DNA from 4 places in the Halanaerobium saccharolyticum subsp. saccharolyticum DSM 6643 genome. Region 2 is predicted to be linked to each of the others. Evidence: riboswitches for the same ligand, from Rfam matches in the RefSeq annotation. Region 2 holds a riboswitch; each other region holds the start of a gene.
What was found. A riboswitch is a leader RNA that binds a small molecule or an ion and turns the genes downstream of it on or off. The one in region 2 is predicted to bind cyclic di-GMP.
Positions count from the first base shown of each region.

Region 1: it holds a riboswitch for cyclic di-GMP, as region 2 does, so the genes downstream of both, HSACCH_RS06465 (hypothetical protein) here and HSACCH_RS13965 (hypothetical protein) in region 2, are expected to answer to the same signal.
Region 3: it holds a riboswitch for cyclic di-GMP, as region 2 does, so the genes downstream of both, HSACCH_RS11570 (hypothetical protein) here and HSACCH_RS13965 (hypothetical protein) in region 2, are expected to answer to the same signal.
Region 4: it holds a riboswitch for cyclic di-GMP, as region 2 does, so the genes downstream of both, HSACCH_RS06530 (GspE/PulE family protein) here and HSACCH_RS13965 (hypothetical protein) in region 2, are expected to answer to the same signal.

Region 1 is NZ_CAUI01000015.1:236,755-244,986, forward strand. It holds gene HSACCH_RS06440 (prepilin-type N-terminal cleavage/methylation domain-containing protein) at 1-99, opposite strand, end outside; gene HSACCH_RS06445 (prepilin-type N-terminal cleavage/methylation domain-containing protein) at 130-480, opposite strand; gene HSACCH_RS06450 (DUF7305 domain-containing protein) at 500-1,645, opposite strand; gene HSACCH_RS06455 (type II secretion system protein) at 1,853-2,299, opposite strand; gene HSACCH_RS06460 (type IV pilus modification PilV family protein) at 2,300-2,740, opposite strand; gene HSACCH_RS06465 (hypothetical protein) at 2,758-3,759, opposite strand; cyclic di-GMP riboswitch class I at 3,915-3,999, opposite strand; gene HSACCH_RS06470 (type II secretion system protein GspD) at 4,187-6,061, opposite strand; gene HSACCH_RS06475 (hypothetical protein) at 6,051-6,497, opposite strand; gene HSACCH_RS06480 (type IV pilus inner membrane component PilO) at 6,490-7,032, opposite strand; gene HSACCH_RS06485 (PilN domain-containing protein) at 7,034-7,543, opposite strand; gene pilM (type IV pilus assembly protein PilM) at 7,533-8,232, opposite strand, start outside.
Region 2 is NZ_CAUI01000023.1:677,850-686,081, forward strand. It holds gene HSACCH_RS13270 (AAA family ATPase) at 1-900, opposite strand, end outside; gene HSACCH_RS13275 (metallophosphoesterase family protein) at 901-2,220, opposite strand; gene HSACCH_RS13280 (hypothetical protein) at 2,235-2,702, opposite strand; cyclic di-GMP riboswitch class I at 2,838-2,914, shown strand; gene HSACCH_RS13965 (hypothetical protein) at 2,960-3,241, shown strand; gene HSACCH_RS13290 (DUF4870 domain-containing protein) at 3,336-3,692, opposite strand; gene HSACCH_RS13295 (pyruvate carboxylase) at 3,975-7,406, opposite strand; gene HSACCH_RS13300 (hypothetical protein) at 7,626-8,114, opposite strand.
Region 3 is NZ_CAUI01000023.1:307,703-315,934, reverse strand. It holds gene HSACCH_RS11600 (flagellar basal body P-ring protein FlgI) at 1-287, shown strand, start outside; gene HSACCH_RS11595 (rod-binding protein) at 330-689, shown strand; gene HSACCH_RS11590 (S8 family peptidase) at 714-2,414, opposite strand; gene HSACCH_RS11585 (aldo/keto reductase) at 2,718-3,545, shown strand; gene HSACCH_RS11580 (nitroreductase family protein) at 3,629-4,426, shown strand; gene HSACCH_RS11575 (alkaline phosphatase) at 4,561-5,919, shown strand; cyclic di-GMP riboswitch class I at 6,131-6,218, shown strand; cyclic di-GMP riboswitch class I at 6,276-6,351, shown strand; gene HSACCH_RS11570 (hypothetical protein) at 6,363-6,881, shown strand; gene HSACCH_RS11565 (DUF3006 domain-containing protein) at 6,913-7,131, opposite strand; gene HSACCH_RS11560 (MBL fold metallo-hydrolase) at 7,205-8,232, opposite strand, start outside.
Region 4 is NZ_CAUI01000015.1:248,956-257,187, reverse strand. It holds gene HSACCH_RS06560 (DUF4911 domain-containing protein) at 1-185, shown strand, start outside; gene HSACCH_RS06555 (cell wall hydrolase) at 442-1,131, shown strand; gene HSACCH_RS06550 (AbrB/MazE/SpoVT family DNA-binding domain-containing protein) at 1,226-1,480, opposite strand; gene HSACCH_RS06545 (Fur family transcriptional regulator) at 1,683-2,120, shown strand; gene HSACCH_RS06540 (Crp/Fnr family transcriptional regulator) at 2,192-2,884, shown strand; gene HSACCH_RS06535 (shikimate dehydrogenase) at 3,015-3,923, shown strand; cyclic di-GMP riboswitch class I at 4,012-4,095, shown strand; gene HSACCH_RS06530 (GspE/PulE family protein) at 4,306-5,979, shown strand; gene HSACCH_RS06525 (type IV pilus twitching motility protein PilT) at 6,008-7,081, shown strand; gene HSACCH_RS06520 (type II secretion system F family protein) at 7,096-8,232, shown strand, end outside.

The sequences.
Region 1 (8,232 bases), on a different contig from region 2:
AAAAACTGCTGTTAATATTATTCCCCCTAAGGCAATAATAATTATAATTTCAACAAGCGAAAATCCATCTTTATCATTTATTTTTTTTAATAAAATCAATTATATCACATCCTAAATTACTAAATTTTATTAAGGAGAGATGGGATAAGCATAATAATTAATTTCTAAAGTCCCTTCACCTATACCTGTAAATGAATAATTTTTAGTTATTGAATACTCATTTAGAACTATTGAAGCTAATTCTGTGTTGTTTACATCATTTTCTATGAATTTAATAGTAATTGGTGTGGTTGATGTTCCTGCACCCCTGAGATCATTAATCAGACTTGCTCTGGCCTCATTTATTGCATTAGTTTTATCCGTAAAACTAAAAACTGTTCTTACCCCTTGATAAAACAGAGGAAAAATAGCAGCAGCTATAATCCCAATAATGAGTATTGATATAATAACCTCAATCAAAGTAAATCCTTTTTCAAACAATATAATCACCCCTCTTATTTTACTCCCATTTTCCTCTTGCATAAATAGAAAAATTATCATTTGGAGAATCTATTGGGCTATACTTTATTTCAGTACCTCCATTTTCTAGTTTTAATGTATTTGAAATTATTGCACCCTCTGATAATCCCTGTGTTTCAAATTGAATATCTAAATTTGGAGCATAAATATATCCATAAAATGCGGATGATGTTTCTATTTTATATTCTATTTCATCTTTATCTATAGGGAGTTCACTCGATAATGCTTCTGCATTATTTTTTTCCATTATATAAAATTTACTTGGGTCATAAGATGAATTTTCAAGTTCCGGACTAATAATCGCATTTTCTTCTGATTTAAAATAATTAGTATGAATAATTAATCTTCCAGTACCAGTGCTGTTAATCTTTATTTCAGAATCATTACCTAATTTAACTTCGTTTTCAACATAAACATGAATATCTTCATTTTCAACTGAAAACTCTAATGTTTCATTTTGAATGTCAATATTTTTAACTGCTATAATACCATCAGAATTCAAGTCAGAAGAAGTATAAATTTTATTTGTATCAAATACAATAGCATCATTATAATTTATTGGTTCATCAGGAAAACCAAATTCGTCAACATCAGGCAAAGTTTTTTCAACTTCATAAGCAATATTTCCATCAACATCAGCCTCTTCTATTATGAGATCTTCATTAGTACCTCCAGTACCTACATCTCCAATAATTGATCCAAATGTTTCTAGTTTACCACCAATTTTCATATATACAGCCAAATCAAAGATACTGATTTTATCTATATTAAGAATAACCTTTTCTGAAACTGAATTTACTTCTGATGTAGAGTTAATTTTGAAACCAGACGTTGAAGATTCCACTTTAATATTTGAAACTTTATCATTATTTTTAACTATATTAAAATCAACTTCACCAAGAGTAAGATCACCTTTTTCTAGCATAGCCTCAGCTGTTAAATCTGCTCCCGCTCTAGCTAGATAATAAGCTTTAATCTGGTTCTTATCCCTTTCAGCTTGTTTATATTCAGCCAAAGTTATTCTTAAAATGACTGAGCCAAAAACTAAAAGAACAGCTAAAACCACAAAAGTTGTAACCAAAAAATATCCGTTTTCTCCAATTGATTTAAATGGTTTTTTTAACATAAGTCAGCCCTCCTGACTAGAAATGAGATTAATAAACAAAAAAGTAAATATAAATCAATAAAGACCTATATTTACTTTTAAAGACATAAGAGTTATAACTATCAGGAACCCACCAATATTTAGTTTTTTATTATTTACTTTCTAATCTAATTATATCAGATTATACTAAGGAAATATATAGAATTTAATATATTATTACAATTTATTTTATGGAGTCATATTTCTAGGAACAATCTTTGTATTAACTGTTTCAAATTTGCTGCATTCATCATCCCTGCAAACTTCAATTATTATTTCATAAACTTCATCCAATTTAACAATATTAAAACCTTTTATATTTGGAATACGTTTTTTTAATGTTTCATCACTGTTATTAATTAAAATTTCTTTATTTTCATATTTTACAATAGTTTTCCCATTTAAAATAATTTTATCATCATCTTCATCAATTTTAGAAGCATTTCTGGCATATTTAGAAATTTCAGTTAGTCTAATTTCTGCAATTTGTTTTGTATTCATTCTTTTAGTGCTAGGTCGAACAATATTAAATAAATCAACTAAAAAACCTGTTGATACAGCAACTACAATTCCTACAATTGCAAGGGCTAACATTAGTTCTACTAATGTAAATCCCTTTTCTTTTTTTATATCCATTTATTCATCACCTGCCAAAAGCACTTCAGTAGTATAAGTTCTATCATCCCATGTTATTTTAATTTTAAATAAAAACAAATTAGAAGCAGGAATTTCATCTTCTGGATCACGTTCAATAATAATATTCTTGTTAGAGTCATCATTAAGACCAATAGAATAGTTTTGATTTTCATCGTTAATAATATTTTCAATATCATTAATAAGATTAGAATCTATATCTTCCCAATTTTCTTCATTTTTCCAATTATCTTTATTAGCTCTTAAACTTTCAATAATAGAATCTGTAACTCTAATCCCTTCTAGTCGTTGATTTACTCTTGATTCAACTCTGAATGAATTAATAATACCTCCAGAAAAAGCGATAACCAGAATCAATATTATTCCTAAAGAAATTACAATTTCTAATAAAGTAAAACCTTCTTCTTGTTTTATTAGTTCCATAATGTAATCCCTCATCTCTATAATTGACTCCAATTTTTAATTTTTGGTTCAGGAGAATAAACAAAATCATTAGGTAAATCATCTGAATTTACATAAAACCCACCAGTTCCTCTGAAATCAAGATAATAATCATGCTTGTTTGAGTTTTCAGAGTATATAAAAACTAAAGTATTATCCCAATCATCAGATCTTGAAGCTCCATTATGTGATAAATTATCTTTAATAAAAATAACTGAATTATCAATTTCTAATTTTGTATTAATATCGAATTCACCTTCTACAACAATAATAGAATTTTTAATAACTTCTGGGGCTTTTTTATTGCCACCACCAGACTTCATTATTAAATTACCATTTCTAATTAAAATATTTTGAGAATCAATAGTATTATTTTCATCCATAGTATCACTCAAATTAAAATCATTATTCTCAAAAACATGATTAAAACCACTATTATCAAAATCATCCTCATTAAAAAATTTTTGATCTAAAAACATTTTTGCTAAACTCAAAAAAGTTTCACTTGGCCATTCATTAAAACTTATATGATCTTCTAAATTTCCTCCTGCATCTTTATAGTGTTCTTCTTCCTCTTTATTATCTTCTTTTTTTATATTAAAATTTTTCAAGTTACCAAGTAAACCAAAACTAATATCAAATTTAATTTTCTGAATATATTCTCTATCGGAATTTAAATCATATATACCTTTAGAAGTAACTTCATAATCATCTCCATCATCTTTAATATCTATTTCAAATTTAATATCTTTTGAGCCTAAATCTAAGTCCTCACTATCAATTTCTTTAATTCCATCGGAAACTATATCATCTATATTTGCCCTTACAAATTCCACTCCAGAATCAGCATTATAAAAAGCTTTAGACATACCCTCTTCGTGAACAGCTATATTTATATGATTCCTTGCAGTTGTAGCTAATGCTGTAACTAATACAGTTCCCACTAATAATAGCAAAAGCACTAAAACTAAAGCTGCACCATCTTCATTTTTTTTAAACATTTATTTGCCTCCTTGTTTATATCTAATTATAATTTTATTCAACTTATACTTAATTTTAAGCTTAAAATCATATTACCAAAAAATTTAAATAAACTTTAGACTTAAAATTAATCATAAACAAAATAATCCACAGCAAATTCACTGTGGCATAAACCTGAGGCAAACTTGACAATCATAGATAAATTCCGTAGATTCAAGTCTTTGCGTAATAATTTTTCAATTATCTTGCCGTTAAAATATTTTATTAGTTGTTTTATTAATTGTATACTTAATTTTTTATTTTTACAATAAACGCTTTAACAATAATTAAAATTTTTGTAGTTTTGAAAAAATAAATAAAAAAAGTAAACATGAATCTCTCTTAAAGACCCATATTTACTTTTTATTAATGATATTTCAAACTTTAGAAGTTACTCCACTACAATATTTAATTGTTATTGATTAATGCCTCTAATTCTTCAGGAGTTAATTCTTGAAATTCCTTTTGCTCCTGAGATTTATTATCTTTAAGAGAATTCAAAATTTCTTCTCTTCGTTTATCTCTTTCTTCTAAATATTCTTGAAGTGCTTTATCACTATCTTGATCTTCATTCATTTCTTCTATCTCTTTTCCCTTTGGATTTCTATCTACAACCTTTGTTGTGTTATCCAAAGCTTTATCAATTAAGTGATTCTCTTGTTCTACAGTTTGATCATATTTTATAATTCTTGGAGTTACAAAGATAACTAGTTCATTAACATTTTCATTTTTATTTCTTGTTTTAAATAATTCACCTAGTATTGGAATATCTCCTAATAAAGGGATCTTGGTTATTACTCCATCATTAGTTGTCTGGATTAAACCTCCAATAACTATTGTTTCTCCATCTTTAAGTCTTAATCTTGTTTCAACTCTTCTAGATTTTTTAGATGGTGGTTTTTGTTCTTGAGGGTCAAAAATCTGGAAGCTACTTACTTCAGGAATAATCTGAAGTTCAATTTCATCATTTTCTGTTATCCAAGGAGTGAATTCTAAAATAACTCCTGCTTCTACATAATCATATGAATACTGCAATATGCCATCATCATTTCTTTCAATGTCAGTTACATAAGGTTCTTCATCAAGAATATCCATAGAAGCAGTTTCTCCATTTAAAGTCATCAAACGGGGATTAGCTAAAGTTTCAGAATCCTCACTTTCATCTAAAGCTTTAAAAAATTGTGGCCAGTCATAATCTAATTCAGTAATATCACCATCCAAGTCTTTTATAAACTCAATACTTGAAAAATCACTCAAATTTTCTATCCCAAATTGTCTATTAAAGTTAGATGATATTTCCTCTACTCTAGTTTCAATAACTACCTGATATTGAGGTTTATTAATTTCTTTAATTAATTCTTCTACCCCATCTAATTTATTTCGGGCACCATTTATAATAATTTCTTTACGTTTAGCATTTACATGTAGTTTTACATTTGGATAAAACTTACCAACTATTTCATTTATTTGTTCTGTATCGACATAATCAACTCGTATATTTCGAGTCTCCGGCTCCAAACTTTCATCATATGTTTTAGCCATTGAGATTGCATTTTCTACATCCACTTTATTACCACTTATAATTAAATTATTTGTCAACGGATTAGATCTAATTGAAAGATCCGAATTAATATCAAGTAACTTATTTCTTAAATCTGCTAATTCAGCATTGAATAATTTATAACTCTCTGTATAAATTTCTCCATCTTCAGATGTTGAAATTCCATCACCAGAAGTAATATATTCTCCTGCAGTTTTTTTCTGAGCAACGGCTGATGTATCTAGTCTCTCAATCATTTCTCTAATTTCGACTACTCTTTCTTCTTCTCCCTTTAATATAAACTGTCTTCTGACAGAATCAGCTGTAATTTGAGTGTCAGGGAAAATATCCTTAACTATTACTGATATATTGTCCAGATCATTAGATTTAACTTCTACAAACTCAGTCACCATATTAGAATATATCTCTTCTATTCTATCAGGGGAAGCAACAACAACCGTGTTCTCATCCCACTTATAGGTTAATGACCTGGTCTGGGTAATTAAATCTAAAGCCTTATTAAAACTAATATCTTTTAAATGAATTGTAATTGTTCCACTAACATTACTATCAGTAATTAAGTTAACATTTGCCACCTCAGCAATTGCACGTAAAACATCTGTTAAATCAGCATTTTTAAAATTCATATCATTAATTCTTCCCTGTGCTCCTACTGCTGCTGTAGCGGATAAAATAAAAACTAAAATTAAGATTAATGCAGTTATCTTTTTATTATCTCTCATTAATTTCCCCTCCAATCCTCAGCTGAAAAGTAAAACCTCGGTTTTTAACAGTTATACTATCCTGACTAATTGCTGATATTATATAATTATTTTTCTCATATCTGCCTCTAATAAATTCTACTCCATCTCCAGAATTAACCACTGCTATTCTATCATTACCACTTGTTATAATTCCAGCTAATCTAAAGGGTATACCCATTTTTATATCTTCAAAAGTAATTACTGGCTCTGTTCTCTGTCCAGTTTCATTATTAGCTATACTACCCTGAGCTGCATTGTTTGCTGCAGCTTCAGCTGGGTCTACATATTCTACAAATGGATTTCTAAATATTCTTTCCTCATTTTCTTCCGCATCTTCCTGTGCTATTACATTAAATGAGAAAATAAGTAGAAGTAAGATAGATGCTAATAAAATATATCTGTTATTTTTAAACATCAGTCTCAACTCCTTCCAAAGTAATAAGTTGATCATGATAAATAACACCCATATTGATAGTTACCCCATCGGCTGAATTTCTCTGGATATCCAAAGATGTAAATTCAAACCAGTAATTCCATTCTCCAAAATCCTCAAAAAGATTTGTAACTTCTCTAAATCCACCATCTATGATAACAGTCATTGAAATTCCATCAGCTATTTGAGTTGGTCTATATAATCTGAGTTCAACATCATTATCTTTAGCTGCTTCTCTAAACTCAATTAATAAATCAATAACATCTTTATCTAAATAAACCCCTCTAGCTTCTAAATCAGCAATTAATAATTGATATTCTTCTTTTATCTCTGGCAATCTCCTAGCAAAACCAATTGCTGTCTCTAAACGAGCTGATTTTTGGCTTTTTTCTAGTTCTAAATTTGCTATTTCTTCTGTTAAAGGCTGATAGAAATAAAAATAATATACAGCTCCAACTGCTATGATAATAACCAAAGTAAGCAGTATTTTTTCTCGATTGCTCAAATTACTAAACATACTACTCACTCTCCTTTTCTACTAATTCTGCAGTTATTGTAAAACGAACTTCTTCTTGTTTTTCCATTGTCTGCAGGTTAACATTAGTAAAATATTCTGATTCACTTAAATTGATAGTTAATTCTCTTAATTCCTCAGCTATTTTAGTTCTACCCCTGATATTTAAAGATCTGTTTTGTAGTGAAAAATTGTCAATTACTCCCCGCAAGGGTGTTAAAAAGCCCATTGCTTCAACTGGACCATCCCAGACATAATCTGGTATCCCGGGAGTACTTTTAATTTCTTCCACCATAGCTTCATATCTTTTATACTCTTCTTCTCGAGGTAAATAAATTTCTAATTGATTTTCAATATTTCTAATCTCACTCTGTAATACATCTCTGTCAATAATAAGACTAAACTGTAAATATCCAATTATCACAAATGTTAATAAAACAGCTAAAGTAATTATAACTCTTAAATAATCAAAAATAACTCCCTGTTTTTCTTCTACAAGTAGATTAACTCTCATCAGACATCACCTCACTAACACCAAGACCAACAGCAACAGCAAATTCGTATTTATAATGTTCCATCATTTTTTCTTTTTCACTGTCTACCTTTGTCTTAATGTTTTTAAAGGGATCAATTATAATTAATTCTCTGCTTATTTCTTCACTGATTATCTTTTGCAAACCTTGAAGACGAGAAGCACCACCAGTAACGAATATTTTTTCTACTTCCTCATCTCGATGTTTCATATTAAAGAAATCCAAAGATCTAGTAATCTCAGCAGAAAGTCTGGAAGCTAAATTTCTTAAATTGGCATTATCTTCACCATTTGTTTCCATACCAATAGGCATTGAACTCAAAGCATCTTCCTCAGTTTCTTGTTCAGCTTCTAACCCTAAATTAAGTTCTTTTTTCTCTTCTTCAGCAGATTGAAAATCAATGTTTTTAAGATCCATAATTGAATTAGTAAAACTTGTACCCCCAGTATCAATAGTTCTAGATAACATAATATCTCTCTTATTAGCTATTGTTATCTGAGTAGCAGAAGCACCAATATCAATAATAGCAATATTGCTGTCAGCCTGTCCTTGATAATCAAGTAAGGAGACTAAAGCCATTGGCTGAACATTAATTACTTTAGGTTTAAGATTTAAGCGTTCAAAAGGATGCAAAAAGTTATCCACTACATTCTTTTTCACTGCTGCTACA
Region 2 (8,232 bases):
ATCACTCTTAATTGATTTAATTAACTCATTTTTAGAAGTCTGCAGTTCATCTTTCTTTAAATCAAGTCTTTGTTTATAATCAGATATTTTATCCAAATTTATAAAATTAATATTATTATTTTTTACTGTTGACTGTTCTAATTTTAGTTTTAAATTCTCTACTTTATTAAGAGTAGAATAATTGTTTTTTAAGAGATCCAAAATAAAAATTTTATCTTCAAGTTGGCCAATATTATTTTTTAGTTTTTTTGATTTTTCTTCAGCTTTTTTTAACTCTTCTCTTTTTTTATTAAATTCTTTTATTTCTAAAAGTGCTTGATCTCTTATTTCCTCTGCTTCTTTAATCTCATTATAATATGGTTTAAATGAAGCAACAGAAGGATCTCCCAAAATCCCTCCAATATTTTTAGCAGAATTAAAATATTTATCTGCAAGTTCGGGTACTTTAACCAATTCTGAAAGCCCTGCCCCCATTAGAACAGAATAAAGACGTTTTTCTTTCTTTTTCCCATCTGCAATTTTAGATAATTTTTGAAGTTCATTTAAACTAATTGTAAATAACTGCTGATAACTAAGCTGATCTAAATGATTGAAAAGTTCAGCAGATTCAATTTTATTTTCATCTTGGTCAATAACCTCAGGTGCAGCATAACCATTTAAAAATAATTTATAATCTTTATTTTCTCTTTCAATTTCAGTTTCAATATAATATTGATTGCTTGCTGGCGGAATAGAATTATTTTGAGGTAAACCATAGGGCAGATGACGCAATAATTTTAAAAAAGTACTTTTACCTGCTCTATTTTTACCACCAATAACTACTAGATTTTTTGAAATATCATTGAGATTCTGATTATTAAATATTCCAAAATCACGAATATATATATTTTTGTAAAACATTTAATCTCCGCCTTCTATTAATTCAGATATAATAATTTTTTCAACTTCTTCTAAAATATTTTTCTGCAGCTTTGAATCAGCATAAAATCTGTAGTTTGACCTGTCTTCTGCATTTTCATCTCCCTGCCAGATTTGACCCCATTCGGCAAGTAATTCCTGGTTCAGCTCATTATCAGTTAAAAGATCATTAATCAATTGATTAATATTTTGGTAAAGTTGACTGCTTTTTTTAAGTTCTTCTAAATTTTTTAATGGTTTAGCTGTTCTTAATATTAGAGAGTGAAGCCAAAGTGATGGACTTTCCCGGCTAAATTTGATCCTCATATCTTCCAGTAGAGTTTCTTCTAATTCTTCTCTGTTATCAGCTACATATTGATGGACAGGAGTTCTGCCCACAATATTTAAACGTATTACAGCTGCTTTAATTTTATATTTTCTTGATTTGTTATTAATCTTAATATTATTAAATTGTTTTTCTAATTTCTCATTTATCAATTGCTGTAATTTTGTAATATTATCTAATTCATTTTCTCTTTCTAGATCTACTACGATCTCTTTAAAAATAATAGGTGATAGGGGAACAAAATTTTCTTTTATTTTCAAATTAGAATCTACTTCTACTAATATGGCTCCTTTGCTGCCCTGTTCACTAATATTATGAGACTGTAAAGCACCTGGAAAATTAATAGAAGGGTCTTGGCTGAGCTTTTGATATTGATGTAGATGTCCCAGAGCCCAATAATGAATTTCATTTTTAGTTAATAATTCACTTTTATTAACTGGTACATAACGGTTATTATCCTTATTTAAGGCTGTATGTAGTAAGGCAATATTAAAAACAGATTTATCCGGCGCAGTATAATAATTATACATTGTTCTATTTTCAAATTTCTGCCTGTAAGACTGACCAATTATTCTAGCAGCCAGTTTATTATCTTTTTTATATTTTATAGTTTCGACTTTTTCACTAGAAAAATAATGTACATTTTCAGGTAGCTCAAAAACTTCATTTTCTATTCCCGCTGGATCATGATTACCAGATATAATATAAATTTTTATTTCATTTTCATTAAGGTACTGACACTGTTTTAAAAAGAATCGACTAGACTTAATTGATCTAGCTTCTCTATCATAAAGATCGCCAGCAATTAAAATAAAGTCAATTTCCTCTGCCACAGCTAATTCAACCAAGTTTTTAAAAGCCTGCTCAGTCGCGTTGATGAAAATATCTTTTACTTTACTATTTTTGGAACTATTACAGCTGAGCTTTTTACCTAAATGTACGTCTGCTGTATGAATAAATTTAATTGATTTTGACATTATAGCCTCCAAATTTAGCTGTAATCTCTTTCAGTTCTATTTTCCCATTTTACAAAAAACCAACTAAAAACAAAAATTTCTATTGTGAATTTAATAAATACAGCAAAATGTTCTATTAAGCTACTTTTAGTATAAATTAAACCTTCAATAGAACCCGGTATAGGTGCAACTGAACCAATTAGAGAAAATCCCCAGATTAAAAAAAATAGTTTTAACCATGCATAATCACTTTTAATAATTACATTATAAAAAGGATATAAAATAAATGCAAAAAAAGCACCTCTAAAAATCTGCCAAAATGATGCCATTCTGAAAATAGTCGACTTTGGAGATCGAAAATCAAAATAATCTCCTATATTAATAAAAACAGCATAATAATTTTGGAAATTTTTAAAGATAACACCAATAAAAATATAAATTAGTACATGAACAAGAATAAAACGAATTGTAAAATAGATAAATCTTTTAGATGGTTTTAACATTTCATTCCCCTTTTTCGTTAAATTTTATACTTGTTATTAATATTTCTATATAAAAGAATTAAATCCTGTAATTTATTTTAAATATAAATAAAGATTGACAGTTTAAAATATTAGGAATATAATTAATTATAGGAGAAAGTTTAAAAGCAAAACATTTAATAAAATGTTACGCAAAGCTATGGACCCACTAATTGGGCTGCCAGGCTGCCAGATCTCCTCTTTAAAAGTCTAGACTTTATTAAAGGGAGGGGTATCTTATGAAAAAGTTGAATATTTTGTTGGCAGTTTTTTTGGTCTTGGTAATGGTTTTTAGTGTTTCTCTTTCTGTCTTAGCATTAGCTGTTGATCCCGAACCTGGTCCTGAACCCGGTCCTGGTCCTGAGCCTGGTCCTGGTCCTGAACCTGAGCCTGATCCACCTACAAAAGGTAATAATGGTTTTGGTAATGGAGACCAAGATGCACCTGGAAATTCTGGAGGTCATAATAACGCAGAAAATGCTAATCCTCAAAGAGAATATCCTGGTAAATCGCAGCATTAAAAACAATAATTAAATTTCATAAAATAACCTGCAGTAATTACTGCAGGTTTTTCTTTTGAAAATATAATAAATATATTCCACTTTAAATTTTATTTTATTCTTTTTTTTCAAAACTTTCCCCGAAAATTAATTCTTCAGCTACATCACCAATAAAAGGTAATTTAAAAACTTCACCACTATAAGCTTTATACATCAGCAGCAACCAGAGAATTGTTCCAACAAATGTTATCAAAGAAGAAATCATAATTCCGATCACTGGAATTACTAAAATTAAAGAAGAGGCTATAAACAATGAAAAAAAGGTGATCAAGGACTGCATTGCATGAAAACGAACATGATTGTTTTCCTTTTCTATAAATAAAAAAATCAAACCCGTTACCCAGATACCTGCATAAGCTATAATAGACTCAACATTTTCATCCAGACCGAGACTGGTTTTTTTATGATACATAATTTTGAGATAATTATCTAATTAAGATAATATCTCTTCCCCCTTTCTCTCTAGTATTTATTTTTTTGAATTTTGTTTAACTTCTTCTAATATTATTTTAACATAATAAAATGATTTTAAAAAGCACTAACCATAATTAAAAAAAGGAAAACCCGCCTGTATTCTGATAAAGATAGTAGAATACAAGCGGGCTTTTTAATTAAATTATTATATTTATTTATTAAATTGTATATATTTTTACATTTTTATAGTTCTATAGTTTTAGTTATTCTAAAGTTTTAGCTATTCTAATTCTAAAATGAGCTCTCCAGATTCAAGTTGTTGCCCTGCTTTAGAATGAATAGCTGCCACAATACCATCAGCAGGCGCAGTTATATTGGTTTCCATTTTCATAGCCTCCATAATAACTAAACTCTGATTTTCCTTAACCTCTTCCCCTTCTTCTACTAATATTTCTACTATATTTCCGGGAAGACTGGCCCCTATTTCCATTTCATTTTTAGGATCAGCCATCTGTTTAATTGCAGAATCAGCTTTAGCTGTACTTGCTTCATCATAAATTTTGATTTCTCTTCTAAAACCATTAACTTCAAAAGCAAGTCTACGATAACCCTGGTCATCAACTTTTCCAATTTCTAGAAGTTTAACAACAAGAGTTTTACCTTCTTCAACTTTGATTTCACTAGTTTCTCCTTCACGCAGAGCATGGAAATAAACATCACTACCCATATGACTTAAATCACCATATTCTTCAAGATAATCTAAATAATCCTGATAAACTTTAGGATATAGTGCATATGCTAAAAGATCTTTTTGAGTTGGCTTAAAATCATAGTTTTCTTTTAGTTCAGCCTCTGCAGCTTCAAAATCATATTCTCCAAGTAGAGTACCCGGCCTAACTGTTATTGGGTCTTCACCTTTAAGAACAATCTGCTGAATATCTTCTGGGAAACCTCCAGGAGGCTGACCAAGCATTCCCTTAAAGTAAGCTTCTACAGAATCTGGAAAGGCCATATTTTTGGCTTTTTCACAGATATTATCAGGTGTTAGATCATTTTTAACCATAAAGATTGCCATATCTCCTACCATTTTAGAAGAAGGTGTAACCTTAGGTATATCACCTAACATAAAATTGACTTTACGGAACATTTCTTTAAATTCTTTAAAACGGTGACCTAAACCAACACTTTCTACCTGTGGTTTCAGATTAGAATATTGACCTCCAGGTATTTCATATTTATATATTTCTGCAGTACCAGACTTTAATTCTGATTCAAACTGAGAATATACTGGTCTTACAGCACCCCAATAATTAGATATTTTTTGAATATCTTCAATATGCATCTCAGGATCACGATAGGTATTAGTTAAAGCCGCTACTATTGAGTTCATTGGAGGTTGACTTGTTAAACCTGCCATTGTATTAAAGGCAGTATCCACAATATCTACTCCTGCTTCAGCAGCCATTAAAAGTGTTGCCCCACCATTGCCACTAGTATCATGTGTGTGTAAATGGATTGGAATAGAAATTTCAGCTTTTAAAGCTTTAATTAATTCATAAGCAGCATAAGGTTTTAAAAGACCTGCCATATCTTTAATTCCCAAGATATGAGCACCCATTTCTTCTATACCTTTAGCTAATTCCAAATAATAATCTAAATCATATTTTTCTCTTTTATCATCTAGTATATCTCCAGTATAACACATTGAAACTTCTGCAATTTTACCCTGTTTAACTACCTCGTCTACAGAAATTTCCATACCAGGCAGCCAGTTTAAAGAATCAAAAATTCTAAAAACATCAATTCCTGCCTCTGCAGATTCTGCTACTAGATTTCGGATTACATTATCCGGATAGTTTTTATATCCCACACCATTTGATCCTCTTAACAGCATCTGAAATAAAATATTTGGTATTCTTTCTCTTAACCTCTCAATTCTTTCCCAGGGAGATTCTTTAAGAAATCTGTAAGAAACATCAAAGGTTGCTCCTCCCCACATTTCAAGTGAGAATAAGTTTTTAGCTAAATGAGAAGTAGCTTCTGCAATTTTCTCCATATCAACTGTTCTCATTCGAGTTGCCATTAGAGACTGATGAGCATCCCTGTATGTTGTATCAGTTATAAGAATTTCCTCTTTATTTTTAATCCACTCTACAACAGCTTCTGGACCACCCTCGTCTAATATTTGTTTTGTACCTTCTAGACCATCTATTTTCTCAAAATCAGGTACTTTAGGTACATCAAAGTCAGGTTTATGACCTCTAGTTTCATTAACAATTTTTTCTCCTAAATAGCTTAAGATCTTCTGTTCTTGATCAGAACCCGGTTTAATATCAAGTAATTCAGGGTTATTAGCAATAAATCCGGTATCACATATTCCTTTTTTAAAGTCTTCGTGGTTTAAAACATTGATTAAAAATGAGGCATTAGTTTTTACACCGCGTACTTTCATTTCTTCAACTGAACGCATTGCTTTACGAATTGCGTCTGGGAAAGTTCTAGACCAGGATATTGTTTTAACCAATAAACTATCGTAATATGGATTAATTACAGCTCCAGTGTATCCATTACCTCCATCAAGTCTTATTCCATAACCTGAACCTGTACGATAATGATCCAAACGTCCTGTATCAGGAATAAAGTTATTAGCAGGATCTTCAGTTGTAACTCTGCACTGAATAGAATATCCATTTACCTTAATAGACTCCTGAGAAGGTATATTAATCTCTTCAGAATCCAATTTGTATCCTTCAGCAACTAAAACCTGACTTTGTACAATATCAATTCCAGTTACCATTTCACTAACAGTATGTTCTACCTGAATTCTTGGATTAACTTCAATAAAATAATGATTATTATATTTATCCACTAAAAATTCTACCGTACCAGCATTTTTATAACCAGCGCCTTCACATAACTTTAAAGCATCCTGTAAAATTTCTTGGCGTTTTTCATCACTTAAGGCAACAGCAGGTGTGAATTCAACAATTTTTTGATGACGCCTCTGAATAGAACAATCCCTTTCAAAAAGATGGACAAGATTACCATGCTCATCTCCAAGAATCTGAACTTCTATATGTTTTGGGTTTTCAAGATATCTTTCAACAAAAATATCATCAACACCAAAAGCTTTACGGGCCTCTTCTCTAGCATCTCTGAACTGAGAAATCAATTCATCGTCAGATCGAACTATCCTCATACCTCTACCGCCACCACCAGCGGCAGCTTTGAGCATTAAAGGATACCCATGTTTATCAGCAAACGTTTTAATCTCGTCTTCTTTTTTAATTGGTTTTTCCAAACCTGGAATTGTTGGCACTCCAAATTCCTGTGCCAGAATTTTAGACTTAATTTTATCACCTAACTTCTCCATTACTTCAGCATTAGGTCCAATAAACTTAATTCCAGCCGCTTCACACTGACGAACAAACTCAGGATTTTCAGACAAAAATCCATAGCCAGGATGTATTGCATCGACATCTTTTTTAAGTGCTAAATCAATAATTTCATCAATTGCCAGATAAGCCTCAATTGGTCCTTTGTTATTTCCAATTTGATATGCTTCATCTGCTTTTGTTCTAAAGAGAGCTGTTCTATCCTCCTCAGAATAAATTGCTACAGTTCTAATGCCCAACTCCTTGCAGGCTCTAATTACTCTAATTGCTATTTCTCCTCGATTCGCCACTAAAACTCTCTTAAATTTTTTCGGCATTCTTTAATCTCCCTTCTTTAATCCTTTAATAATATAAAGTATTTATATTTAATAAAATTCTACCCCATGATGAAAAGGTAGAAATTATTAATAAATTATTTTCGACAGAAAAACTGTCTAAGTTCTGTATAAAACCTAGTAATTTGCTTATATTCTTTTTTATTATACCATAATTAAATATTAATATCTAATCAATATATATATTTTCAATCTTTAGAATTATCTATTATTTCCTCTAAAGTATATAAAAAGACCTCCAAGAATGATTAAAATGATTGGAATTATATAATTTAAATAATTTAAATTCTGCATAAACTGACTATTATCTAAAAAAATGACAAGAGTCCCAAAAAATATTAAGGCTCCTGCTGGATAAAGAGGCCAATCCCAATTTTCGAAAGCACTGCTGTGAAATAAAATAATTAAAAATGCTAATCCAAGTAATATAAAAAAAACGCCACCACCAAGGTTATTGATAAAATCAAATCTCTGGAGATCTGAAGATAATGCGATAGAGGCTAAAATTGAAGCAGATATTAAAAACCCTATATTTCTGAAATGTTCTCTAGCTCCCAGCATAATATAAGTTATTAAAAAACCTAAACTTAAAAGATAAAGAAAAATATTATCGCTGACTAAACTAAAAGTGTTGAGCAGCATAAAAACTCCAATTGTAATTAACAAAATCCCTAATTTTAGTTTATTCATGCTTTCACCCCCAAATTAGATTACATAGTTCAATTATAACAAAAATTTATGCTTTAGCAAATATTTATTTTTAATTCAGAGAAGGATATTTTTTTTATTTAAAGAATATAATATGTAG
Region 3 (8,232 bases), 370 kb from region 2:
CAACAGTAGCTGTTGCGCATGGTAATCTTTCAGTCAAAATAAGCACCAGTACAGAAGTATCTCAACCTCCTCCGTTTAGTGGAGGCGAAACTGTTGAAACTGAAGAAACTCAAATTGAGGTAGACGAAGGCGAAGAGAGCAATTTAGTGGTTGTCCGGCAGGAAAATGCAATTGAAGATCTCGTTACAGCTTTAAATGCAATCGGTGCTACTCCACGTGATATTATCTCAATTATTCAAAAAATTAAGGCTGCAGGGGCTTTACATGCAGAACTGGAATTAAGATAATAATAGTTTATTTAGGGGGTAATTATAATTAAGATCAACAGTATGAATAATAATCTGGCTAGACAGCAACTGGATATGCAAAAAAACAATTTAGATGAAAATCAAATTAAAAAATTAAAGGCTAATTTAAAAAATAAAGCTACTAAGACAAATAATATAGAGCAAAAAAAAGAAAATATAAAAGAAATTGAAAAAGAAGCAGAGAAATTTACTGCTATATTTTTAGAAAAGATGTTTTCATCAATGAAAAAAACATTACCTGAAGAAAAAATGTTTGATGGTGGTTATGCTGAGGATGTTTTTTCAGATATGTTAACAAAGGAATATAGTCAGATGGCTGGCAAACAGGGTATTCTAGGTGAATTAAATAGAGCTCTAGTCAATCAGCTTAAAGATTCCTGATTCTGAAAGTAAAATATATTAAAATTATCTAAGAGCCAATAAAACTGGCTCTTTTTCTTTTGCTTTAATTTTTTTGATGAATTTTTGATAATCCTTATCATTAACTGCTATTTTGAGATAAGCCTGTAGTGCATGATATTTAAGCCAGGGATTGCTTTCTTGATTAATAATTTCTTTGAGCAGATGAGAAATATCTGCAGCCTCAACTGCAAAGGCTCCTAATATATCTAACAAAAAATACAGGGTTACAGAACTCTGATTAAATTCGTTTCTTTTTATTAAAGTGTTTTTAATTGGGATTAAAATTAAAGGGCTTTTAAGTTCTGCAGCAAGTTCTGCAGCTTTTTTCTTCTGCGAATAATCACCATTAAAAATTATAGAGAGTATTTCAGCAATTATATAAAATTGATATTCTTTTTTTCTTGCAGTTAAATCTAAATTTGAAGCTATTTTTTTAACCGTAATTTTGTAATTTAATGATTTGTTTACAATCATTTTTAGAGGCGGCTTTTTAAAATCTGCAGCAATTTTTAGATAAAAGTTTATTTTATTTTGAGAACTGCTTTTTCTAAGCTTGTTAATAATAAAACTTTCTATTTTTGTAATGCTTTTTGTGTTTTTGTCAGTTAACGCATTTTTAATTTTATTGTTTATCTGTGCTTTTAGCTTATCATTTAAATAAGGGGCCAGTTTAAGGAGTAGATAAAAATTATCAGTTTTTTTGAGATAAAGAGCGGTGATCTTTAAAAATAAGAGGTATAGAAGGGTGAGGCTTAAAAAGAAAAAACTAATTTTGGAAATCCCAAATTTATAATAAATGACTAACAAAAATGGTTGGATTAAAAAAGTAGTGATTGAAATTGTTATAAAAATAAAGACACCGCTTAGAGAATATTTATGCCAGCAATAATAAAGGATTAGAAGAGCAGCCGTAATCAAAGAAGAATAAAGTGCTAACTGCAGCCAGAAATAGTAAGCGTTAGCTCTGCTTAAAGCTTTAAACCTATTAATTCGACCGGAGCCAAGTTTGTTTTCTGCAAAAAGAGGATCATTTATATTTTCAGAGGTGTTTTTAATGATTTTTAGAGCATCTTCAATTTTGAGCTCAGGCTGTAAAGATAATAGATCAGCTAATAGGGCACTAATCTGAGGTGCTGCAAAAGAGGTACCGCTTAATTTGTAGCTTCGGCTGAAGTTTAGAGCAGGCAGGTAGTGTCTCTGTGTTATTTTTATAATTCCAGAGGCAGCGAGATCAATTTCTGGGCCGTAATTAGAAGCTGGCATTTTTTTATCATTTTCCAGTGCTGCAGCTGCAACTACCTCTTCCAATCTAGCAGGATAGGCGATATTCTCACTATTATTATTACCCGCAGCTGCAACTATAATTATATTATCCAATGTATTAATATCTTTGATAATATCTGCCTGTGATTCAGCTTTTTCAAAACCAAGACTGATATTAACAATTATAGTTTCTTGAGGATGAACTGCTGCATAATTTTCAACTTTTCTTAAAGCACTCAGATAATTTTTTTTATCAATACGGCCAATGATGTTTTCAGCAGAAAGAGTTTTAATATCAGCACGACTCTGACTGCGGATTACTGCAGCAACTTTACTGCCGTGACTGCTATCTGAACTAATTTTTAGAGCTGGACTACTTAAAAATTCTGACTCAACTTTAGAATCTATAATAAAGATTTTAATTGAATTATTTTTTAACATTTCCTCTTTAATATGAAAGGAAAAAACAAATATTATCAAAAACAGAAATATTAAAACTAATGCTTTTTTGATAGCAGGTCCTCCTTTTTGATTTATTGTTAAATTTATTATAACATAATTAAAGCTTTCAGCTAAAAAATAATTTTATAAATATTTAACTTAATGATAAATAAAGAAATTTAAAATTTAAACAGGAAATTAAATTATATTCTATAATATATTAATAAGAAGAAAAACTTAAAAAATAAAAATTCTAAAAATAGTTAGATTTGAGTTAACGACATATCCAAAAGGAGGAATAAAATGATTCCAACACGTAAATTAAAGACTGGTGACGAGATTCCTGTGATAGCATATGGAACCTGGGATATTGCTGAAGAAAATGTAGGCGAAAATGTAGAAATCGCCTTAAAGGCAGGCTATAATCACATTGATACTGCTGAAGGTTATCATAATGAAGGGGGAATTGGTGAAGTTTTAGAAAATTATGATCGAGATGAACTATTTATAACATCCAAAGTTTTACCTTCTAACTTAAATTATGAAAGCGTTATCAAAGCCTGTGAGCGCTCTTTAGAAAAATTAGGTACTGATTATCTTGATCTCTACTTAATTCACTGGCCAAACCCTGCAATTTCTTTAAGAGAAACCCTGCAGGCAATGAAATATCTTCGCGATCAAGGTCTGGTTAAGAATATTGGTGTTAGTAACTTTTCTGCTTATCAATTAAATGCTGCTTTAAAAATTACACCGGTACCAATTACAGTAAACCAAATAGAATTTCACCCATGGTTATATCAAAAAGAACTACTTGAACTCTGTAAAGAAAATGATGTAGTATTAGAAGCTGCTGCACCACTGGCAAGAACTGAAGTTTTAGAAGATAATACAATTGTTGAACTGGCAGATAAATATGATAAATCTCCGGCTCAAATTGTTCTAAAATGGGAGCTTCAAAAAGATGTTGTACCTCTGCCAAAATCGAGAAGCAAAGCCCATATAGAAGAAAACTTAGAACTTTTTAATTGGGAACTGAGTTCAGAAGATATGGCGAAAATTGATAATATTGATCAGCAAAAAAGAATATATAGGATTGATTTTGATGACGAAACCTATGGAATTAGTTCTTAAGTTAAATAGAGTACTTCAATTTAAACAGCCTCTCCCTTTCGGAGGGGCTTTAATATGGGATAAAAGAAAGGGGTAGATTGAGAATGGAAATACCTGCAAAAAGATGGTATCAGGCAGTCAAAGAGCGAAATTCAAGACGGCAGTTTAATTCTAAAATTATTGAAAAACGAAAAATTAAAAAATTGAACAATCTAATCGAAGTGTTAAACAATGATATTGAAGGATTGAGAATTATTTTGATTCAAAAAGAAGTGGAAGAGATATTTACTGGAATAATTGGAAGTTACGGTAAAATTACTGGAGCACCAGCTTATCTGGCTTTTGTAGGCCGAGAAGATATTTCTAATATGGAAGAAAAAATCGGTTATGGAGGAGAAGCAGTTATATTAGAGGCCACCGCTTTAGAGCTCGGAAGTTGCTGGGTTTCTGGTACCTTTAAATCAGATAAAGTACTGGCTGATTTAAATTTAAATCAAAAAGAAAAACTCTATGCTATTTCTCCTATTGGTTATCCGGAAGCTAAGCCAACTATTTCAGAAAGAGTTTTAAAAAAAGTTATAAAAAGTAAAAAAAGATTAGATTTAAAAAAATTAATAGTAAATAAAAATAATTTAGAAAAAATACCTGAGTGGATGATTACTGCTCTTGAAACAGCAAGATTAGCTCCATCAGCACTGAATCGCCAGCCCTGGCGTTTTAAAATTGAAGGAAATTCTATAATTATTCAGCTGGACAATAAAGAAAAAAATGAGGAGCGCTCAAAAAATATTGACTGCGGAATTGCTATGCTGCACCTGGAAATTGGTGCCATGAAAGCTGGATTTACTGGTAAGTGGCAGTATCTTAAAGGAGACAAAGTTGCCATATTTTCATTAGACTAAATGAGCATAGTCATCTTTATAATTTTCAGAAAAAATCTTAAAAAAAGAAGGGTTTGCACCTCTTCTATTGAATAAAAATAATAAGGACACATCAGTCGTCTGACAAACAAAAATTTTAAGGAGGAATTAAATTTATGTTTAAAAAGTCCAAAAAATTAATGTTAGTAGCTTCATTGTTCTTAGTTTTTGCTTTGATATTTACTGCAGCTGCCCAGGCTGAAGTTAAAAATGTAATTTTATTGATAGGTGATGGTCTGGGAATTGGCCAGATTGATATGACACGCTATCTTGCTGGGGATAAAGACCATGAACTTGAATTAATGAAACTACCTGAAACTGGTATTATGATGACCAGTTCTACTGAGGGAGTTACAGATTCAGCTGCAGCCGGTACTGCAATGGCAACAGGCCATAAGGTATATAATGGTGCAATTGCTATGAATAAAAATGGTGCTGAACTGGATTCTGTATTAGACTTTGCTCAGGTTAGAAACAAAGCTACAGGTGTAATCAGTACAAATACTGTAACTGATGCAACTCCAGCTGCCTTTATTGCCTCAGTTGAAGATAGAGGTATGGGTGGAGAAATTGCCAAGCAGGCTATTAATAATGGTGTAGATGTAATGCTTGGTGGTGGCCGTGAAGACTTTATGGAAGAAGAAGCTGGCGAAAATTTAATCGCTAAAGCTAAAGAAAACGGTTATCAGTATGTATCTGATAAAACTCAATTAGAAAAAGTTATTGCCATGGATGGAAAGCTTCTTGGTTTATTTAATGATTCATATATGAACTATGTTAATGATCGTGATGATGTTGGTTCTAATGAACCTTCAATGGAAGCAATGACTAAAAAGGCTCTAGAAGTACTTTCTGAAGATGAAGATGGATTTTTCTTAATGGCAGAAGGTGCCAGAATTGACCATGCATCTCATGCAGCAGATATCCCTGGCGTTGTAGCTGAAACTCTTGATTTTGATGCCAGTGTAAGAGCAGCAATGGATTTTGCTGAGGAAAATGGAGATACTTTAGTTATTGTAACAGCTGACCATGAAACTCTTGGTTTTTCAGTATCTGAACCAATTAATAAAGAAGCTTTAATGAACATTGATGTTTCTCCAGAATATATGGCTGCACAGATGACAGCTAAAGAAAATGGGAATGGATTTACTGTAGAGAGTGTTAAGTCAGTATTTGAAGAATATGCAAATATTTCTTTATCCGATACAGAAGTTGCCAGTTTCAATGAGAAAGTTGTAGATGAAGAAGGTAATCTCAAGTATACCTATCTTGTAGGATGGGAGATCGGCTCTGTTATTGCTCAAGAGTATCAGGCAGGAGTTCTAAGTTCTCGCATTAGAGCTAATTCCTCTACTGGTGGACACACACTTAACTCAGTACCAGTCTTTGCTTATGGTGAAGGAGCAGAAGCATTTAATGGAATGATGCAGAATACTGAATTCTCAGATCTGCTATTTGATTCAATGCGTCCATAAGTAAATAACTGAGAGAAGAATAAATAATTAAAATTGAATAAAATTAATATAAATGGTGGTAGGTCATAATAGGCTTACCGCCATTTTTTAATGTCTAGAAAATCAAAACCTAACATTTTGTAATTTTCAATTCACCTTTTTAAATATTTACCAAAAATTACTTGATTTTAATTTTCAAGCTGATATAATTAAATCAAATAAGAATTAACCTGACAGAAAAGGGCAACTCAATCCGAAAGGATAGAGGCGCAAAGTTTTCAGACCTAATGTTTTCAAACAATGGTTGTGAAACTACCTGGCAAGGGGCAAGCTTGACCTGTCATTTAATATATGACAGGATTTTTATTTTTCAGCCCTCTTTTAAAGGGTAAAACTGCTTTGAGGCAGTGACACAAAGCTAAGGATCTCAACTTGAGATAGCCGGCTGCTAAAAGGAGGAAATAATGAAATTTAACTTGAGAAGTACAGGGTTAAGGATTTTTGTCTTTTTACTCTTAATTTTTAGTGTTTTTTCGACAACTAATTTTGTTGAAGCTGCTGCTGATAATGAGGATCAACTTAGGCGTGAAGCTAGAGTTTTAGTAAGAGCAAAGATTCCTATATTTCAACGTCTTGAAATTATTGAAGAACCCAATATAAATTATTCATATTTAATGAGTAATTATAATGGCAGCAAAGAAATTGTAATTGAAGAAGCTTTAAAACTAAATATTTTAAGTAATACAAAATGGCATTTGCGTTTGAATAATAAAAATTTGAATTCTAAAATAATGATTAGGAAAAGTAATCAAAGTGATTATGAATGGCAGAATTTAAATTCTACTACAGCAAAATTTAGCGGTAAAAATGGTGTGCAGCAAATAACTTTTGATTTGAAATTTATTTTAGATCAAAGTTCTAGAACTGCAATTGAAAACTTAGCTTTGGATTTAAGACATAGTCTTGTTCCAGAATTATATTAAATTTAAATAATAAAAAAAGAGCTGATTAATTTCAGCTCTTCTTATTTTTAAGTTTATCTAACAGGCTGCCGACTCTTTTTTCGGCGGCTTTTTTTTCGTCTTCGTTTAATTCAAAATTCATTTCTAAGATACTCCCTTCTGCAGTCCCTTTTGGCAGTTTAGCTAGGGGCAAATAGAATTCTTCTTTTTCATCAGGGCGAATTAAAAGCCTTGCCTTATCATTTTCAATTTTATCAACTGTTACTTTCATAAAACCATCCTTTCATATTTTTATGTGTTTTAAGTACAATACCTTTTCAGTACCGGGTATAAGTTAAAAAGTTTCACTCAACAGTAATTTTATCATGCCAATGGTCAAATTTGCCATCATCAATTCCATCAACATTTTTAATTTCTTCAAGTTTTTCAAAGGGACCATTTTCACTTCGATACTCAATAATTTTATTAGCAGTAGCAGGCCCTATTCCCCAGAGTATATCTAAAGTTGAAGCATCTGCAGCATTAATATTAATTAACTCTTTTTTTACTTTTTTTGAATAATTTTGCTTTTGACTAATATTTTTGTCAGACATTATGTTATTAGCAATTTTATCTATTTTAACAGTATAATTTTTGCCATCAGCAGTAATTACAACATTTCCATTCAAATCATTTCTATATACCTGAGCCCCTTGATTTTGATAAAGTTTAATAACCGTTGCTGCTGGATGTCCATAATGATTTTCTCCAACCTGGATTACAGCTATTTTAGGCTTTAAAACCTTGACCCAACTTGCTAAGCTGGAAGTATCACTCCCATGGTGAGGAACCTTTATAATATCTGCTTTTAAATTAGGATTTTCAGCTAATAATTCTGTTTCAACTTCTTTTTCGATATCTCCGGTAAATAAAAAATTTTGCTGACCATACTTTAGTACAAAAACCAGCGAAGAATTGTTTAAATCATAATTATCAAGTTTTTGGTCTGGATGTAAAAAGATAATTTCACTTTTGCCAATTCTAAATTTATCTCCCTGCCTGGGAGTATCAAAGGCAATGTTTTCTTGATCAATTTTAATTAAATAATTTTCATAAGTCATAGAACTGTGAATTTTACCACTATCCCATATTTGTCCGATTTCAAAGTTGTTAATAATATCAACTAATCCTCCTATATGATCTGCATGAGGATGAGTACTAATTATGTAATCTAACTTTTTAATATTTTGGTCTTTTAAATAATTAATAATTCCAGCTGCAATTTCATCAGCGCGATCACCACCGTCTACCAAAATATTTTTCCCACCAGCTTCTTCAATTAGAATTGAATCTCCCTGGCCAACATCAATGAAATGTATTTTTAAGTTTTGAG
Region 4 (8,232 bases), on a different contig from region 2:
CTAAAGAAATTAACTATATAGATATGATAATCAAAGCCTATGAGGGAATCGGGAAAGTAAATGTTGATCATGATGCTCCGGGTCAAATTTGGATTGATGTAACTGAAGGAACTAAAAATGAAGTTAAAGAGGTAATGGCTGATTTAGGCCAAAACATTAAAGTTGAATTAATTTCTGAAGAATAGTTTCAAATGCTGATTATCTAAAATCCTCCTCTAAAGCCCGGCATTGATGGGTATTTTAAATTTTGAAAACAAATGTTTCTAAATTGTAAAATAGGAACATTTGACAAGCTGCAATTAATTGTTTATTATTAAGTTGATAATTATAGATAAATACTAATAAGCTTATAAGCAAGTATTGTTTAGTTTGAAGAAAATTAAAGGAGGAAGATTATATTATACATTTTACTATCAGTTTACAACAGGGAGGTAGTTTATAATGCTGAGTAGAAACAAGTTCTTGATCTCGGTGGTTTTACTCCTGATAATGGTGTCTTTTGTCAATCTCAAAGAAGCAGAGGCTCTTGACTTAGATGAATTTGGTAGCAGGACTTTGCAGAGAGGCGACGAGGGAATAGATGTAGCGGTATTACAGCAGAAATTAAAGCAATTAAATTACTACAGTGGAAACATAGATGGAATATATGGTGGTGGAACAGTTGAAGCCGTTAAGAGATTCCAAAGTGAAAATGATCTTAAAGTAGATGGTGTTTTTGGTCAAAGTTCTTTTGATCTAATGCCTGAATTAAAAGCAGAATTAAGTTACAATATCTCAAGAGATGAAATAATATTACTTGCTAGAATTATTCATGGAGAGGCTAGAGGCGAAGACTTTAAAGGTAAGGTTGCTGTTGGTTCGGTTATTTTAAATAGAATCAAAAGTAATCGCTTTCCAAATACGATTAGAGACGTTATTTTGCAGAAGGGACAGTTTAGTAGTTTAATGGATGGACAGGCCAACTATTATCCTGGAGAAGAAGAACTACAGGCAGCAAGAGCTTCTTTATTAGGTTATGATCCAACAATGGGTTCAATATTTTTCTATAATCCAGATATTGCTACAAATACAGCCTGGATATCTCAGAGAAATTTTGTAACTAGAATTGGTGGACATGTATTTTTAAGATAAACTGAAAAATATAATTATAAATAAAAGAATAGCACCTTAACAGGTGCTATTTTTTAAGAGATTGATATCCAATTTTTGTTATTAAGGTAAAAATTTATTTTTGTTTTTCTAATTCTTTCATATTATCCATACATTCACCACAGATAGTCCTACCTTTATATTCTATAGTGTCATCTGCACTACCACAGAATATGCATGCGGGCTCATATTTTTTTAGAATAATTTTTTCTTCGTCAACAAAAATTTCCATAGGATCTTTTTTGTTGATATTCATAGTTTTTCTGAGTTCAATTGGAATTACCATTCTACCCAAATCATCAATTTTGCGGACGATACCAGTAGATTTCATGTTAATTCTCCTTTCTTAGCAAATTTCGACAAAATATTTCTATTTATTACATTATATAATTATTTAGACCCATAGTCAATAGTCAAATGTTATTTTTCTAAGTAAAAAATGGATATTTAAGCGGAAAAATTCAAAAAACTTATTAATTTCTTCCAAGATTTATGATAGAATAGAGATAGTCATCTAAAAAGAGGTGTTATTAATGGAAAAATTAAAAGATAAGTTTAAAAGAAAATTAGCAGAAAATAATTATAAATTAACCAAACAGCGGGAAATTATCTTAGAAACCATTCTAGAAAATAAGAACTGGCATTTTACAGCTGAAGAGCTTTTTGCAGCGGTTAAGAAAAAAGATAGAGATATCGGAATGGCAACAATTTATAGGACTTTAGAGTTAATGCAGAATTTAGATATTGTTCATGTTTTAGACTTTAATGATGATTCTCGCAAATATGAATTATATTTAGAAGAAGCTCATCATCACCACTTAATTTGTAAAAGTTGTGGTAAATTAGTAGAATTTAGTGATCAGGATATTGATTATTTTGAATCAGAGCTTGAAGAAAAGTATGACTTTCAGATTACAGAACATAAATTAAGATTTTATGGGTATTGCAAAGATTGCAAACAAAGAAATTAATTCAAAAAAAGGAATTTATTCGTCTATAGAGAATATTATTAATATAGACGTAAAGAGAGGTAGGTTGAGCTATGGAAGAACCAAAACAGTGTTTAAAAGATTTAATTGTATTTCAGAATCTGGATCCGGACGAACTAGAATTATTATGCGAAAATTCTTATGCTAAACTTTACGAAAAAGATGAGGTTATCTTTTTTGAAAATGATAGTGTAAAAAAACTATACTTTTTAATTAACGGTAAGGTAAAGCTTTCAATGCTTTCTGCTGAAGGCAAGGAAAAAGTCTTGACTATTCTGCAGGAAGGTGATATTTTTGGTGAGCTATCTCTATTTGACGAAGATCCACACCCTCTAACAGCAGAGGTTATGGATGATGCTCGTTTATTGATTATTCCCTGGAATGAAATGGAAAAAAAGATTATTGAAAAGCCCTCATTAGCTATCAAAATTATTGAGGCTCTATCTAAAAAAACTAGACTTTTAACAAGTCAGGTTAGAGAACTAGTATTTCAAGATGCAGCTGGCAGATTAGCAAGCCTTTTATCTAGACTTGCAGAAGATTTTGGTCGCGAAATTGAAGGTGGTACAGTTATTGACTTAGTTTTAACTCATCAGGAGATTGCCAACTTAATTGGATCCTCCCGAGTTACAGTAACTAAACTAATCAATAAGTTTATAGATGAAGGTATGATTACAATCAAAAAAAGAAAAATTATTATAATTGACTTCGAATCACTGGGAGAAAGGCTTCAAACTTTATTTTAAATATAACTGGAGTTAAATATTCCAGTGGTCTGAAATAATACATAACAGACACGCTGGTAGCTTAATTCCGGCGTGTTTTAGCTTTATAAGTTAATAAGAATCTATTTTATAAGATCTTAGGAGGCAGAAGATGAGTATTTTTATACCCGATAGTGAAACAAAGTTATATGGTTTATTAGGTAAAACTTTAAGCCATTCAATTTCTCCATCCCTGCATAATAATGGGTTTAGAGATTTAGGGCTTAATGCAGTATATTTAATGTTAGAAACTAAAGAAAAAAACTTAGAAGAATATATTGATTCCTTAAAAATGATTGGTTTTTCTGGCTGGAATGTGACTATTCCTTATAAAGAAAGTATTATACCTTATTTAAATGGTTTTTCTTCTTTAGCTAGGGCTTCAGGTGCAGTTAATACTGTCTTAAATCGAAGGGGCAGACTTACCGGCTATAATACTGATGTGATTGGATTTCAGCGTCAGCTTGAAGAATCAGGAATTAATGTTAAAGATAAAAGAGCAGTTGTGATTGGAGCTGGTGGAGCAGCTAGAGCAGTTATTGCAGCTTTAATTCAGCTTTCTTTGGCAGATATTACTATAATTAACCGGACAGTAGAAAATGCGGAAGAATTGGCAAAACTTTTTAGAGAAGAGAATTCTGAGCAAAACTTTGATTTCTGCAGTTTGGAAGAGCAGGAATATGCAGAAGTTCTAAAAGCAGCTGATTTGGTAGTTGATACAACTCCGGTTGGGATGTATAGTAATAATATTAAGAATAAAGTTGTTATCAATCCTGAATATTTGCATGAAGATCAGTTAGTAATTGATTTAGTTTATAATCCTTTGAAAACAGAAATTTTAAAAGAAGCAGAAAAAAGAGGAGCTCAGATTGGTAATGGACTGCCAACTTTAATATATCAGGCAGAGGCATCATTTAAACTCTGGACAAAAGAAATGCCGCCCAAGAAAAAATGGTATCAGATAGCTGAAGAAGCAGTGGAGATTATAGAACAAAAAGAACTTGAAGCAGAGGAAGAATAAATAATTAAGTAAGAATTACTCTTTTGGGTAATATACTTTTTAAATTAATAATTTTATAATTAAATTAGAATGAGGATACTTTAAGTTAAATATATAATAGCAAAGCAGTTTAAAGGCTGTGACGCAAAAACATAAGTCTAAGGGATTTCCTATGATAGTTATGTTTACCTCAGGTAAAAATTGCCATAGTGAACTTTTTAATGGCAATTTTTTGCTAAAAAGCTTTAATTTTAAAATAAAATTAAAATTTGATTAAAATTTTGCAGGAATAATATTAGCTATATAGAACTTTATTAATTAAGCAAGGTAATTCTAGATATTTCGACATTATAATATAAAATTTATAGATAGAAAAATAATTAAACTAATTGAGGAGTAAATTATGGGAGCTAAAAGTAAAAAGAAAATTGGTGATTTACTAATTGAGTTTGGTTATATAACTCAAAATGAGTTAGAAGCTGCAATATCTGAGCAGGAAGATATGGATCAGAGATTGGGTGAAGTATTAGAGAAATTAGGTTATGTATCTGAGGAAGAATTGATAGATGTTTTAGAATATCAGCTGGGTATTCCAAGGGTTAATTTGAATAATTATTTATTAAATGCTCACCTTTCTCAATATGTTTCTGAAAATTTAGCTAGACGTCATAATGCAGTCCCTTATGAAATAGAAGATGATCTTTTAAAAGTAGCAATGGAAGATCCAACAGATTTAGTAGCAATTGAAAATATAGAGGTTAATTCCGGTATGAAAATAGAAGTAGCAATTGCAACTCATTCGGAGATTATAAATGCAATTAACCAGGTTTATTCATTAATCGATACTGATACATCTGATATCTTTGATAGTCTTGATCAATATGGAATGAATGAAGAGCCAGAGCTTGATCAGTTAAGACAGATGGTAGAAGATGCACCAATTGTTCGCTTAACCAACTTGATTATAACTCAGGCTATTCACACGAAGGCAAGTGATATTCACATTGAGCCGCTTAGAGGTAGTGTTAGAGTCCGTTACAGAGTTGATGGAGTCCTGCATGAGGAACTTACAATTCCCAAACATTCGCAGGCTGCTTTAATTTCTCGTTTAAAAATTATTGCTGACTTAGATATTACTAAACGCAGAATTCCTCAAGATGGAAGAATTCAGATGAACTTTAAGGGAATGCAGATAGATATGCGGGTCTCGACTCTACCTACAATTTATGGAGAAAAGGTGGTTATCAGACTTTTAAACAGGGATGACAGCCTCTTAAATATAGAAAAGTTAGGTTTTAGTGCAGAAAATAAGGAAAGGTTTAATAGATTGATTAAAAAACCTTATGGAATTTTATTAGCTACCGGACCAACAGGTAGTGGTAAATCTACAACCTTATTTGCGGCTTTAAATGAAATTAATTCACCGACCAAAAATATTGTAACAATTGAGGATCCGGTGGAATATCAGTTAAATGGTCTGAATCAGGTCCATGCTAATAAAAAAGTTGGCCTAACCTTTGCTAATACCCTAAGATCTATTTTAAGACAGGATCCGGATATAGTAATGGTTGGTGAGATCAGAGATGAAGAAACTGCAGAAATTGCAATTAGAGCTGCTTTAACAGGCCACCTGGTTTTAAGTACTTTGCACACAAATGATGCAGTTAGTGCTGTAACTAGATTGATGGATATGGGAATTCCGGGCTATTTAGTGGCTTCAACAGTTATTGGGGTGATTGCCCAGCGTCTTGTTAGAAGACTCTGTCCTAACTGTAAAGAAGGTTATCAACCTGGCCCAGAGGTTAAACAGTTTTTAAATAATAATGTGGATCAGCTTTACCGCCCTTCTCAAGAAAAATGCGAAAGCTGTACTGATGGTTATAAAGGTAGAATTGCTATTCACGAAATTTTAGAGATAGATACTAAGTTAGAAGAAATGATTACAGAAGGAGTCAACGAACCTGAACTTAAGCGTTATGCTAGAGAAAATGGTATGAAAGGATTACTTGAGGATGGTAAGGAAAAACTTCGTCAGGGGATTACCAGCTATAATGAACTGGTAAGTGTTATTCACTAAAATTTAATTTAGAATGGAGGTTTTGCCTGTGGAAGTTATAGAATTGATGAAGGAAATATCAGATAATCCGGCTATTTCTGATCTACATTTAACAGTTAAGAAAAAACCTATTATTCGCTATAATGGAGATCTTCAAGTACGGGAAGAATTTTCAGCTCCGCTAGAAATGGATGAAATAAATAATATCGCCAAAAAATTAATGAATGATGAGCAGTGGAAAATTTTTGTTAGAGATGGTGAGGTTGATTTTTCTTACAGTATACCTGGTTATTGCCGTTTTCGTGTTAATGCTTATCATCAGCGTGGCTCAACATCTATAGCTTTAAGAATAATACCAAGTGAGATTCCAACTATAGATGGATTAGGTTTACCAGATGTTTTAAAAAGACTTTCAATGCAGAGAAATGGACTTGTTTTATGTACAGGACCGACTGGTAGTGGTAAATCGACTACTCTGGCTGCAATGATAGATGTGGTTAATCAAAACAAACAGGCTCACATTATAACTTTAGAGGATCCAATTGAATATCTGCACTCACATAAAAAATGTATTGTGCATCAACGGGAAGTTGGCTCAGATACAATGTCTTTTGCCAATGGTTTGAGAGCTTCTTTGAGACAGGATCCAGATGTTATCCTTGTAGGTGAGATGAGAGATTTAGAGACTATTTCAATTGCTTTAGAAGCTTCAGAAACTGGGCACCTAGTCTTTGCAACACTGCATACTAATGATGCGCCGAGTACTATAGAAAGAATAATCGATGTTTTTCCATCTCATCAGCAGGATCAGGTTAGAGTTCAGCTGGCAACTGCCTTAAATGGTGTTATTTCACAGCAGTTATTGAAAAGAGCAGATGGCAGCAAACGAATAGCGGCATTAGAAATTTTAATTGCTACATCCGCTGTCAAAAACATTATTCGTGAAGGTAAAACCCACCAACTTGTATCTTCAATGCAGACTGGTGCTAAATATGGAATGGTGATGATGGATAATTATCTTGTTGATTTATATCAAAAAGGTTTAATTGAGTATGAAGAAACTATAAAGCGTTCTAATGATCCAGAATATATTAAGAGAAAAATTAGCGGCAGCAGAGACTGAGGAGGTTGAGCTAGATGGCCACACAGTTTGAATATACAGCAAAAAACAAAAACGGAGAAACTGTCAAGGGGGAAATTGAGGCAGAAGATAAATCTTCAATTGCCAGCCAGCTTAGGTCTCAGGGTTATTTTGTTACTGAAATCAAAGAAAAAAGGGCTGCCCGCGATGTAAAAGAAATTTTTAATTTTAGAAAAAAAGTTAAACTAAAAGATCTTGCAATTTTCAGTCAGCAGTTTGCTGCTATGATTGATGCTGGTATTTCTTTAGTTGATGCTCTATTTATTCTGGCTAAACAGACTGAGCATTCAACTCTAAAAGATGTTATTACTAAGGTACAGGAAGATGTGGAAACTGGTATTTCTCTGGCTGATGCCTTTGCTAAACATCCAAAGGTATTTCCAGAATTATATATACAGCTGGTTAGGGCTGGTGAGAGTGGTGGTGTGCTGGATACCATTTTAAATAAGTTGGCAGATCACTTTGACCGCCAGGATGAACTTAACAGCATGGTTAAATCTGCTATGTACTATCCGCTGGTAATTTTAATGGTTGGTATAGCAGTAGTTATTTTCTTAGTTTTACAAGTTGTACCACAATTTGTAGGTATGTTTCAGGATTTTGGAACTCAATTACCATTACCTACAAGGATGTTGTTGGGATTAAGTACTTTTATGCAGGCGTACTGGTGGATGCTGTTATTGGGTACTGTAATTATTATTTTCCTTTTTTCAAGATATCGCAAAACTCCTAAAGGAAAGGAGAGGATGGATCGGCTGATACTAAAAATACCTGTTTTAGGTCCGATGATGAGAAAGGTTTATGTCTCTCGTTTTTCCAGTACTCTGGCTATTTTGCTTGATAGTGGAGTTGATTTACTTTCGTCATTATCTATTGTTGAGGATGTTGTTGGCAACAAGGTTTTTTCTGATATTTTAACAGAGGCAAGGGTAAGAGTAAGAGAAGGTAGTACACTTTCTGAACCTCTTAAAGAAAGTGGAGAATATCCACCGATGTTAGTGCATATGCTGAGTGTAGGTGAGGAAACTGGAGCAGTAGGTGATATGTTAAACAAGGTGTCTAGATTTTATGACAGACAGGTTGAGGCAGCAGTTGACGGTGCAATTTCTCTGATTGAACCGGTTATGATTGTT